DNA from 2 places in the Variovorax sp. LjRoot84 genome. Region 2 is predicted to be linked to the other one. Evidence: predicted binding sites of a transcription regulator. Region 2 holds the regulator's gene; the other holds the start of a gene.
What was found. Region 2 encodes HrcA, which represses chaperone genes, less so after heat shock. Its sites were predicted from a motif close to TTAGCACTCNNNNNNNNNGAGTGCTAA; they were not measured.

Region 1: a site for HrcA is predicted at 2,216-2,242, ahead of groES (co-chaperone GroES). Genes of this name have one in related genera too.

The regions. Positions count from the first base shown of each region.
Region 1 is NZ_CAXUTE020000001.1:4,881,619-4,886,304, forward strand. Features, by position in the region: partial or broken gene ACSQ9I_RS24275 (IS5 family transposase) at 1-601, shown strand, start outside; gene ACSQ9I_RS24280 (methyltransferase) at 575-1,561, opposite strand; gene groES (co-chaperone GroES) at 2,325-2,615, shown strand; gene groL (chaperonin GroEL) at 2,648-4,300, shown strand; gene ACSQ9I_RS24295 (DUF805 domain-containing protein) at 4,380-4,686, opposite strand, start outside.
Region 2 is NZ_CAXUTE020000001.1:1,176,905-1,181,590, forward strand. Features, by position in the region: gene rapZ (RNase adapter RapZ) at 1-434, opposite strand, end outside; gene recN (DNA repair protein RecN) at 431-2,113, opposite strand; gene ACSQ9I_RS05930 (NAD kinase) at 2,115-3,011, opposite strand; gene hrcA (heat-inducible transcriptional repressor HrcA) at 3,040-4,044, shown strand; tRNA gene ACSQ9I_RS05940 (tRNA-Ile) at 4,079-4,155, shown strand; gene ACSQ9I_RS05945 (hypothetical protein) at 4,191-4,469, opposite strand.

The DNA.
Region 1 (4,686 bases), 3.7 Mb from region 2:
GAATCATCCTCTGCGCCCGATCCGCGCGATGGTCAATGAAGCGCTGCTCAAGATGGACAACCTGTTCGCCGGCATGTATGAGGCCGACATCAAGGGCGGGCGTCCCAGCATCGCACCAGAGAAGCTGCTGCGCGCGATGCTCTTGCAGATCTTCTTCAGCGTCCGCTCGGAGCGTCAACTCATGGAGCAGACCCAGTACAACCTCTTGTATCGCTGGTTCATTGGCTTGGCCATGGACGATGCGGTCTGGGTGCCCAGCGTCTTCACCAAGAACCGCGAACGGCTGATCGCGCACGACGCGATCATCGAACTGTTCAACCACATCGTCGAAACCGCGGATCGCAAGGGCTGGCTGTCGGGCGAGCACTTCAGCGTCGATGGCACCCTTATTCAGGCGTGGGCCAGCCACAGGAGCTTTGTGCGCAAGGACGGCGGCGACGATGATGCGGGCAACAACACAACGGGTAGCACCAGCTTCAAAGGCCAGAGCCGCAGCAACGACACTCACGCCTCGCGCACCGATGGCGATGCGCGTCTGTACCGCAAGGGCAAGACCGCCAGCGAGTTGCGCTACTCAGGCGGCGACTGCCTCGACGATCGAGATGCCGCTAGCTGTCGGAATCGCCCGTTGCAAGCTGAAACCCGCCGGCTCGAACAGGCGACGGTACTCGTCGAGCGTGCGCTGGCGGCCTCCCACCACGGCGAGCATGTGGATGTCGATCGTCTTGGTCCACTGCGGGCCAGGGTCGTCGGTCAGGAGCCACTCGACGATCAGCAGCCGTGCAGCCGGCGGCGCCTCGCGGCGGATTGCGCGGAATATTGCGAGGCTCTCCTCGTCGCCCCAGTCGTGGATCACCTCCATCAGCAGGTAGGCGTCGCAGGCCGGCACCGGATCCTTGAAGAAGTCTCCCGGGTGCAGCGAGAGGCGTTCGGACTGCTGGACGTCGCGCAGCACCTGCGGAAGGTCGAACAGCACGCCTGTGGCCCGCGGCGCGGCGTCGAGCACGGCGCGCAGTAGATGGCCTCGGCCGCCTCCGATGTCGCCGATCAAGGCGAACCGTGTGAAGTCGTATGCGCCAACGACGGCGGGCACCTGAACTTGGGAGCGCGCCTGCATCGCGGCATCGAAGATCACGCCCTCGTCCGGGTGCCGGGCCAGGTGCGCCCACAGGCCGCCCTCGGCGACCTGCTCGATCGCCGGCCGGCCGGTGCGCAGCGCGTGGTCGAACCGGCCATAGCTGGACCAGTGCACCGCCAGACCCATCATCCGCGCCAGCGGGCGCATTGAGCGCGGATGGTCGGTGCGCAGCAAGCGCGACATCGGTGTATGCAGGACCTCATCGCCGCGCAGCTCGAAAAGGCCCTGGGCGGCCAGCAGGCGCAGCACGCGGTGCAGGGCGTCCACGTCTGCACCGACCGCGACGGCGAGTTGACCAACGCTGCGTGGCGCGTCGTCCAGCGCGTCGGCGACGCCCAGCTCAGCCACCGTGTGCAGGCAGCGCGGCAGGATGTGTCCCGCCGCCATCTCGCGCAGCACCTGAGCGGGATTGCGATCGGCCATGATGCACCTCCTTCACTGGTACAGCCGGCCACCTTAAGCATTCGATCCCACCGTGTCGATCCCTGGGATTGGAACCGCGCGAAGAGGCACGTCGCCGACCTTAGCCACCACGTTCCAATATGGTGCTCCAAACGGCGAGTGCCGTTCAAGGTGGGATCACCCGGACGGATACGCCCGACAGCAAGGCGCAGCTATAGCTGGCAGCGATGAGCGGATCTCCGTTCTGGAAGGTGGACCTTCTTGGGTAGGCGCAAATTGGCTGGATGATCGTCTTGTCAAAGTTGCTCAGTTCGACACGATCAGGAGCAACGCCCTGCTCGACCCACGCCGTCAGCAATTGATGGAGCTGCTCTGCGGCCGGAAGCGGCGGATTGGCCGCATTCTGCCCCCCTGCCGGCCGCGCCAGCCAGCGTCGCTGCCCAGTCCCCCGACTACCTCCCCTCACCTGGCGTGGCCTTCCCAGCAGCTGCAGGCGGGCCGCCGCCCGCCACGGGTCGCTGCTGCAGGCGGCGAGCGGGGCGGCGGCGAATTCAAACTAAGTTGCAAAAAATTCAAGGTAAGTTGAAAACCGACAAAAACCGACACTGAGCATGGCTTCCTTCTCGACTCTCCTTGGACCGCCGGGCCTTGAAACCCCGCCAAATGCCCTTATGATTAGCACTCGCTGAAGAGGAGTGCTAACAACCCCCCGCTTCCAGTGGCTGGGCAGCCGGCAACCATGCCGGCGCCCGAACCAAACCCCGTTTCTTATCCAGGAGATGCAATGAAACTTCGTCCTTTGCACGATCGCGTGATCGTCAAGCGCATTGAAAGCGAAACCAAGACCGCCTCGGGCATCGTGATCCCCGACAACGCCGCCGAGAAGCCCGACCAGGGCGAAGTGCTGGCCGTCGGCCCTGGCAAGAAGAACGACAAGGGCGAACTCGGCGCGATGAGCGTCAAGGTCGGCGACCGCGTCCTGTTCGGCAAGTACAGCGGCCAGACCGTCAAGGTCGATGGCGACGAGCTGCTGGTCATGAAGGAAGACGACCTGTTCGCGGTCGTCGAGAAGTAATCAACCCCTCTATCTGAATTCGGAGAAATCTCATGGCAGCAAAAGACGTAGTCTTCGGCGGTGAAGCCCGCGCACGCATGGTCGAGGGTGTCAACATCCTGGCCAACGCAGTCAAAGTGACCCTGGGCCCCAAGGGCCGCAACGTGGTGCTCGAGCGCTCCTTCGGCGCCCCGACCGTGACCAAGGACGGCGTGTCCGTGGCCAAGGAAATCGAACTCAAGGACAAGCTCCAGAACATGGGCGCCCAGCTCGTGAAGGAAGTGGCCTCCAAGACTTCGGACAACGCCGGCGACGGCACCACCACCGCGACCGTGCTGGCCCAGGCCATCGTTCGCGAAGGCTTCAAGTACGTGGCCGCCGGCATCAACCCGATGGACCTGAAGCGCGGCATCGACAAGGCGGTCACTGCCCTGGTCGAAGAGCTGAAGAAGGCTTCCAAGGCCACCACCACCTCGAAGGAAATCGCGCAAGTCGGCTCGATCTCGGCCAACAGCGACGACACCATCGGCAAGCTCATCGCCGACGCGATGGACAAGGTCGGCAAGGAAGGCGTTATCACCGTCGAAGACGGCAAGTCGCTCGACAGCGAACTCGACGTCGTCGAAGGCATGCAGTTCGACCGCGGCTACCTGTCGCCCTACTTCATCAACAACCCCGAGAAGCAATCGGCGTTGCTGGAAAACCCCTTCGTGCTGCTGTTCGACAAGAAGATCAGCAACATCCGCGACCTGCTGCCCACGCTGGAGCAAGTCGCCAAGGCCGGCCGTCCGCTTTTGATCATTGCCGAAGAAGTCGAGGGTGAAGCCCTGGCGACGCTGGTGGTCAACACCATCCGCGGCATCCTGAAGGTCGTGGCCGTCAAGGCACCGGGCTTCGGCGACCGCCGCAAGGCCATGCTGGAAGACATCGCCATCCTGACGGGCGGCAAGGTCATCGCCGAAGAAGTGGGCCTGACGCTCGAGAAGGTGACGCTGGCCGACCTGGGCCAGGCCAAGCGCATCGAAGTGGGCAAGGAAAACACCATCATCATCGACGGCGCCGGCGCTCCCGCCGACATCGAAGCCCGCGTGAAGCAAGTGCGCGTGCAGATCGAGGAAGCCACCAGCGACTACGACCGCGAGAAGCTGCAAGAGCGCGTGGCCAAGCTGGCCGGCGGCGTGGCCGTGATCAAGGTCGGCGCTGCCACCGAAGTCGAAATGAAGGAAAAGAAGGCTCGCGTCGAAGACGCCCTGCACGCCACCCGCGCTGCAGTGGAAGAAGGCGTGGTGGCCGGCGGCGGCGTGGCGCTGCTGCGTGCCAAGCAAGCCGTGGGCGACAAGCTCAAGGGCGACAACGCCGACCAGGACGCCGGCATCAAGCTGGTGCTGCGCGCCATCGAAGCGCCGCTGCGCGAGATCGTCAACAACGCCGGCGGCGAAGCCAGCGTGGTGGTGAACGCCGTGTTGGCCGGCAAGGGCAACTACGGCTTCAATGCCCAGAACGACACCTACGGCGACATGCTCGAGCTGGGCATCCTGGACCCGACCAAGGTGACCCGCACCGCGCTGCAGAACGCAGCCTCGGTCGCTTCCCTGCTGCTGACGACCGAAGCGATGGTCGCCGACGCACCGAAGGACGAGTCCGGCGCCGGCGGCGGCATGCCCGACATGGGCGGCATGGGTGGCATGGGCGGCATGGGCATGTAATGTCTGCCCGGCCTCCGGCCAAATAGAAAAACCCCGCAGCGCAAGCCGCGGGGTTTTTTTTACGTTTGCGAGGCCGGACTCAGGCAGCGGCGAGCGGCGGCGCGCCGTACTCGTTGCCCTCGGGCTGGCTGGGCTGGACCATGAAGTACAGCAGCACCAGGCCCACCAGCGGGATCAGGCCGATCAGCAGCCACCAGCCGCTCTTGCCGATGTCGTGCAGGCGGCGCGCGCCGGCCGACAGCAGCGGCAGCAGGAAGGCCAGGATGACGACGAGATAGACGATCTCGTGAATGAAGCCTGCCACGACGGCCACGATGACGTAGGCGAGCACGAACCACCAGTACTCGGAGCGTGATCCGCGACCCGAAAAGTCGACGTACTTGCTG
Region 2 (4,686 bases):
ATCACGTCGGCCCCGTCGCGCAGATCGGCCAGCAACTCGCGCTCGAGCTCGATGGCCTGGATCAGCGCTCGCTGCTGCTCGGGGGAATCGGTCCGACCTTCCTGGCGCGACAAGGGATGGCGGCGCCGGGTCTCCGAATAGCGGCGCACCAGCGCATCGGTGGTCGAATCGAGGAAGAGCGAGCGCAGCGATATGCCGTCGCGCCGCAGGCCGTCGAGCTGCTGCGGAACGAGCGGCAACGAAACCCCGCTGCGCACGTCCATCGCGATCGCGACCCGCGGCGTCTGCTGTTGCCGCTGCAGCGCGATGAAGGGCGCAAGCAACTCGGGTGGCAGGTTGTCGACGCAGTAGTAGCCCGCGTCTTCGAGGGCATGCAGCGCGACGGACTTTCCTGAGCCGGACATGCCGGTGATCAGCACGAGTTCCAGGCTCACGACGAGGTCTCCGGCGTCTTCTTGCCGAGCATCTCGCGCGCGTGCGCGAGCGAGGTCTGCGAAACGCGCTCGCCGCCCAGCATGCGCGCGATCTCGCGCGGCCGGGTGTCCTCGTCGAGCACCGAGACACCGCTTTCCGTGCGAATGCCGTCCTGGCTCTTGGCGCTGGTCTGATGCTTGGCGACCAGCAGATGGTGGTCCGCACAGGCGGCGACTTGGGGCAGGTGGGTGACCGCCAGCACCTGGCGGTCGCGGCCCAGCTGCTTCATGAGGCGGCCGACGGTTTCGGCCACGGCGCCGCCGACGCCCGCATCGACCTCGTCGAAGATCAGCGTCTGTGCCGCGCCGAGCTGGCTGGTCGTGACCGCGATCGCCAGGGCGATGCGCGAGAGTTCACCGCCTGAAGCCACCTTGCCGATGGGGCGCGGCGTGCTGCCGGTGTGGCCGCTCACGAGAAAGGCGATGTCTTCGAGCCCGGCTCGGCCCGGTTCGGCGAGCGGCTCCAGTGCGACTTCGAAACGCCCGCCCTGCATGCCGAGGCCCTGCATGGCCTGCGTCACCGCCTGCGCCAGCCGCGGTGCCGCCTGCTTGCGCGCCTTGCCCAGCGTCTTGGCTTCTTTCATGTAGGCCTGCTGTGCCGTCTGTTCGGCACGCTCGAGGGCTTCGAGGTCGCTTTGCGCGTCCAGGGCTTGCAGCTCGGCCTGCCACCCGGCCAGCAAGGCGGGCAGCTCGGCTGGCGTGCGCTTGTAGCGGCGGGCGAGCGACATCCAGAGTCCCATGCGCTCGTCCAGTTCGGCAAGGCGCTCGGGGTCGGTGTCGGCCTGGCGCAGGTAGCCATGCAGCGAATGCGCAGCGTCTGAGGCTTGCGCCACGCTCGATGCCAGAACCTCGCCCAGCGCCTTGAACTCCGGCTCGATGTGCTCGCAATTCTGCAGCAGCGTGACAGCGCGGCTCAATGCGGCGAGCGCGCCGCTGTCGTCGTCTTCCAGGGCGCTGCATGCGCCCTCGGCGGCATCGATGAGCGCCTGCGCATTGGAGATGCGGGTGTGGCTGGCCGAGAGTTCCTCCCATTCGTCGGCGCCGGGCGCGAGCTTCATTACCTCGCCAACCTGCCACTGCAGTCGTTCTCGCTCGCGCTGCAGCGAGTCTTGCGCCGAGCGCGCCTTGTCGAGCGCAGCGATCGCCTGCCGCCAGTTCTGCCAGGCGCTGTCGAGCGCGGCAGTGCCGACACCGGCGTATGCATCGAGCAGGCCGCGCACGGCTTCGGGCCGGGTGAGGCTCTGCCAGGCGTGCTGGCCGTGGATGTCCAGCAACTGGTCGCCGAGCTCGCGCAGCTGGGTCGCGGTGGCGGGGCTGCCGTTGATCCAGCCGCGGCTGCGCCCCTGGAGGTCGACGGTGCGGCGCAGAAGCAGGACATCGCCCGCTTCGAAGCCACCTTCGTCCAGCCAGGCGGCCAGGGCAGGATCGGTGTCGAACTCCGCGCTCACGTCCAGGCGCTCGGCGCCTTCGCGCACGGCACCGGCATCGGCACGGTTGCCGAGCGCCAGCTGGAGCGCGTCGATCAGAATCGACTTGCCCGCGCCGGTTTCGCCGGTGAGGACGGTGAAGCCCGTGGAGAGATCGAGTTCGAGCGCGCGCACGATCACGAAGTCGCGCAGGGCGATGCGGCGCAATGCCATGTCAGGAACCTCCTTCGTTCCAGTGCAGCTTCTTGCGCAATGTGTCGAAGTAGCTCCAGCCTTTCGGATGCAGAAAACGCACGCGGTAGTCGGAGCGGCGCACCACGACCTGGTCGCCGATGGCAAGAGAAGCCAGTGATTGCATGTCGAAATTGGCGCTCGCGTCGCGCCCGCCCACCAGCTCGATCAGGACCTCGTCGGCATCCGGCAGCAGGATTGGGCGGTTCGAGAGCGTGTGCGGCGCGATGGGCACCAGCACCCATCCCGGGACCGCGGGATGCAGCAGCGGGCCGCCGGCCGACAGCGCGTAGGCGGTGGAGCCGGTGGGCGAGGCGATGATCATTCCATCGGCGCGCTGGTTGGCAACGAAATGGCGGCCGACCGAAACACGCAGTTCCACCATGCCCGAGGTGGCGCCGCGATTGACCACCACGTCGTTCATGGCGAGCGCATCGAACACCGACACGCCGTCGCGCATCACCTGGGCGTGCATGAGGCTGCGGTGGTCTTCCTCGTATTCGCCGGCCAGCATCGGGATCAGGGTCGCCTGGTAGTTGTCGAGGGAAATGTCGGTGATGAAGCCGAGCCGGCCGCGGTTGATGCCGATCAGCGGAACGCCGTAGCACGCCAGCTGGCGCCCGATGCCGAGCATGGTTCCGTCGCCGCCGACCACCAGGCCCAGATCGCATCGCTGGCCGATCTCTTCGACAGTCAGCGCGGGGTAGCGGGTCTGGCCGCACTCGCCGTCGCGCGGCTGTTCGACAAAGACCTCGCAGCCTTGCGCTTCCAGGAAGGCGCCGATGCCCTCCATGACCTCGTCCAGCGCGCCGGCCTGCGCCCGCGCGCCCGAAGCCTGGTATTTACCTATCAGGGCGACGCGCCGAAAGCTGGATGTCATGTACAAATTACAACATTAAAATCAGTCGATGCTGGACGATCGCGCCAAGTTGCTTCTCAAGACGCTGGTCGAGCGCTATATCGCCGAGGGCCAGCCGGTGGGCTCGCGCACGCTTTCCCGGGCTTCGGGGCTGGAGCTTTCGCCTGCGACCATCCGCAACGTGATGTCCGACCTCGAAGGGCTCGGGCTGATCGCCAGTCCGCACACCTCAGCAGGCCGCATTCCGACTGCGCGCGGCTATCGGCTTTTCGTCGACACCATGCTGACTGCCCAGCGCGAGCAGTTCACGCCGCCGAGCCTCGCGCCCGACCAGCCGCAGAAGGTGATCGCGAACGCGGCGAACCTGCTGTCGAACCTGTCGCAGTTCGTCGGCGTGGTGATGGCGCCGCGCCGCGCATCCGTTTTTCGTCAGATCGAGTTCCTTCGCCTTTCCGACCGCCGCCTGCTCGTGATCATCGTGTCGCCCGACGGCGATGTGCAGAACCGGGTGATCTTCCCCGAGGTCGACTATTCGCAGTCGCAACTGGTCGAGGCATCGAACTACATCAACACGCACTTTGCGGGTCTGTCGATCGAGCAGGTGCGCGATCGGCTTCAGTCCGAGATGGAGCAATTGCGCGGCGAGATCGCTGCGTTGATGCAGGCCGCTGTCCAGGTGAGTTCCGAGGTGCTGACGGAAGCCCAGGACGAAGTCGTGATCGCGGGCGAGCGGAATCTGCTGGCCGTCACCGATTTCTCCAGCGACATGAGCCACCTGCGTCGTGCGTTCGAGCTGTTCGAGCAGAAGGCCCAACTGATGCGCCTGCTCGACGTGTCGAGCAAGGCAGACGGCGTGCGCATCTTCATCGGCGGGGAAAGCCAGGTGGTGCCCTTCGACGACCTGTCGATCGTGAGCGCGAACTACGAGGTCGACGGCGAGGTGGTGGGCACGCTTGGCGTCATCGGTCCGACGCGCATGCCCTATGAGCGCATGATCCAGATCGTCGACATCACGTCGCGGCTGGTCACCAATGCGCTGAGCCACCGCAAATAGCGGCGCCCGGCGCCCACTAGAATCCCTGATGTGCGGGCCGTTAGCTCAGCTGGTTAGAGCAGCGGACTCATAATCCGTTGGTCGATGGTTCAAGCCCATCACGGCCTACCACCACGCCTTGTCGCCCTCAGTCGCGGGCCAACTCCTTAGGCCTTTGCCTGTGTCTCGATCCGGCGACCTGGATCCAGGGCATAGAGGACCGCTTTCTCGTCCTGGCCCTTGGTGGATGCGTCCCCGAGCGGCATTTGTGCCGAGCCGTAGAGCTCGCGCTCCAGTCTTTTGGCGCGTTCGGAATACATCCGGGCCAAGGCCCCGTGATGTTCGGCAGCAGCCTGATGCTCGATACGCGCGAGATGGGCCTCTTCGAGAAGCGCCATGACTCGCCTGAGGTGGCCGTTTCGATTGGGCTGGAAAAAGCTGAACATCGGGACCTCCATCCAATAAACCAATGAAAGCCGTTTTTAGCGCCAGTCGGCCAAGTGGCGCTGTAGGTGCAGTGCCCATGTGGTTGGAATGTCATGATTTAGTTCACATTTCTGCCAAGACTTTGATGCACAACTGACTCGACGTAGACTCACAGGCGGTTGATCGACGGCTCAAGTCCAGCACGATCTACTGCTCTCTTTCTTTCGCTGCCCAGCG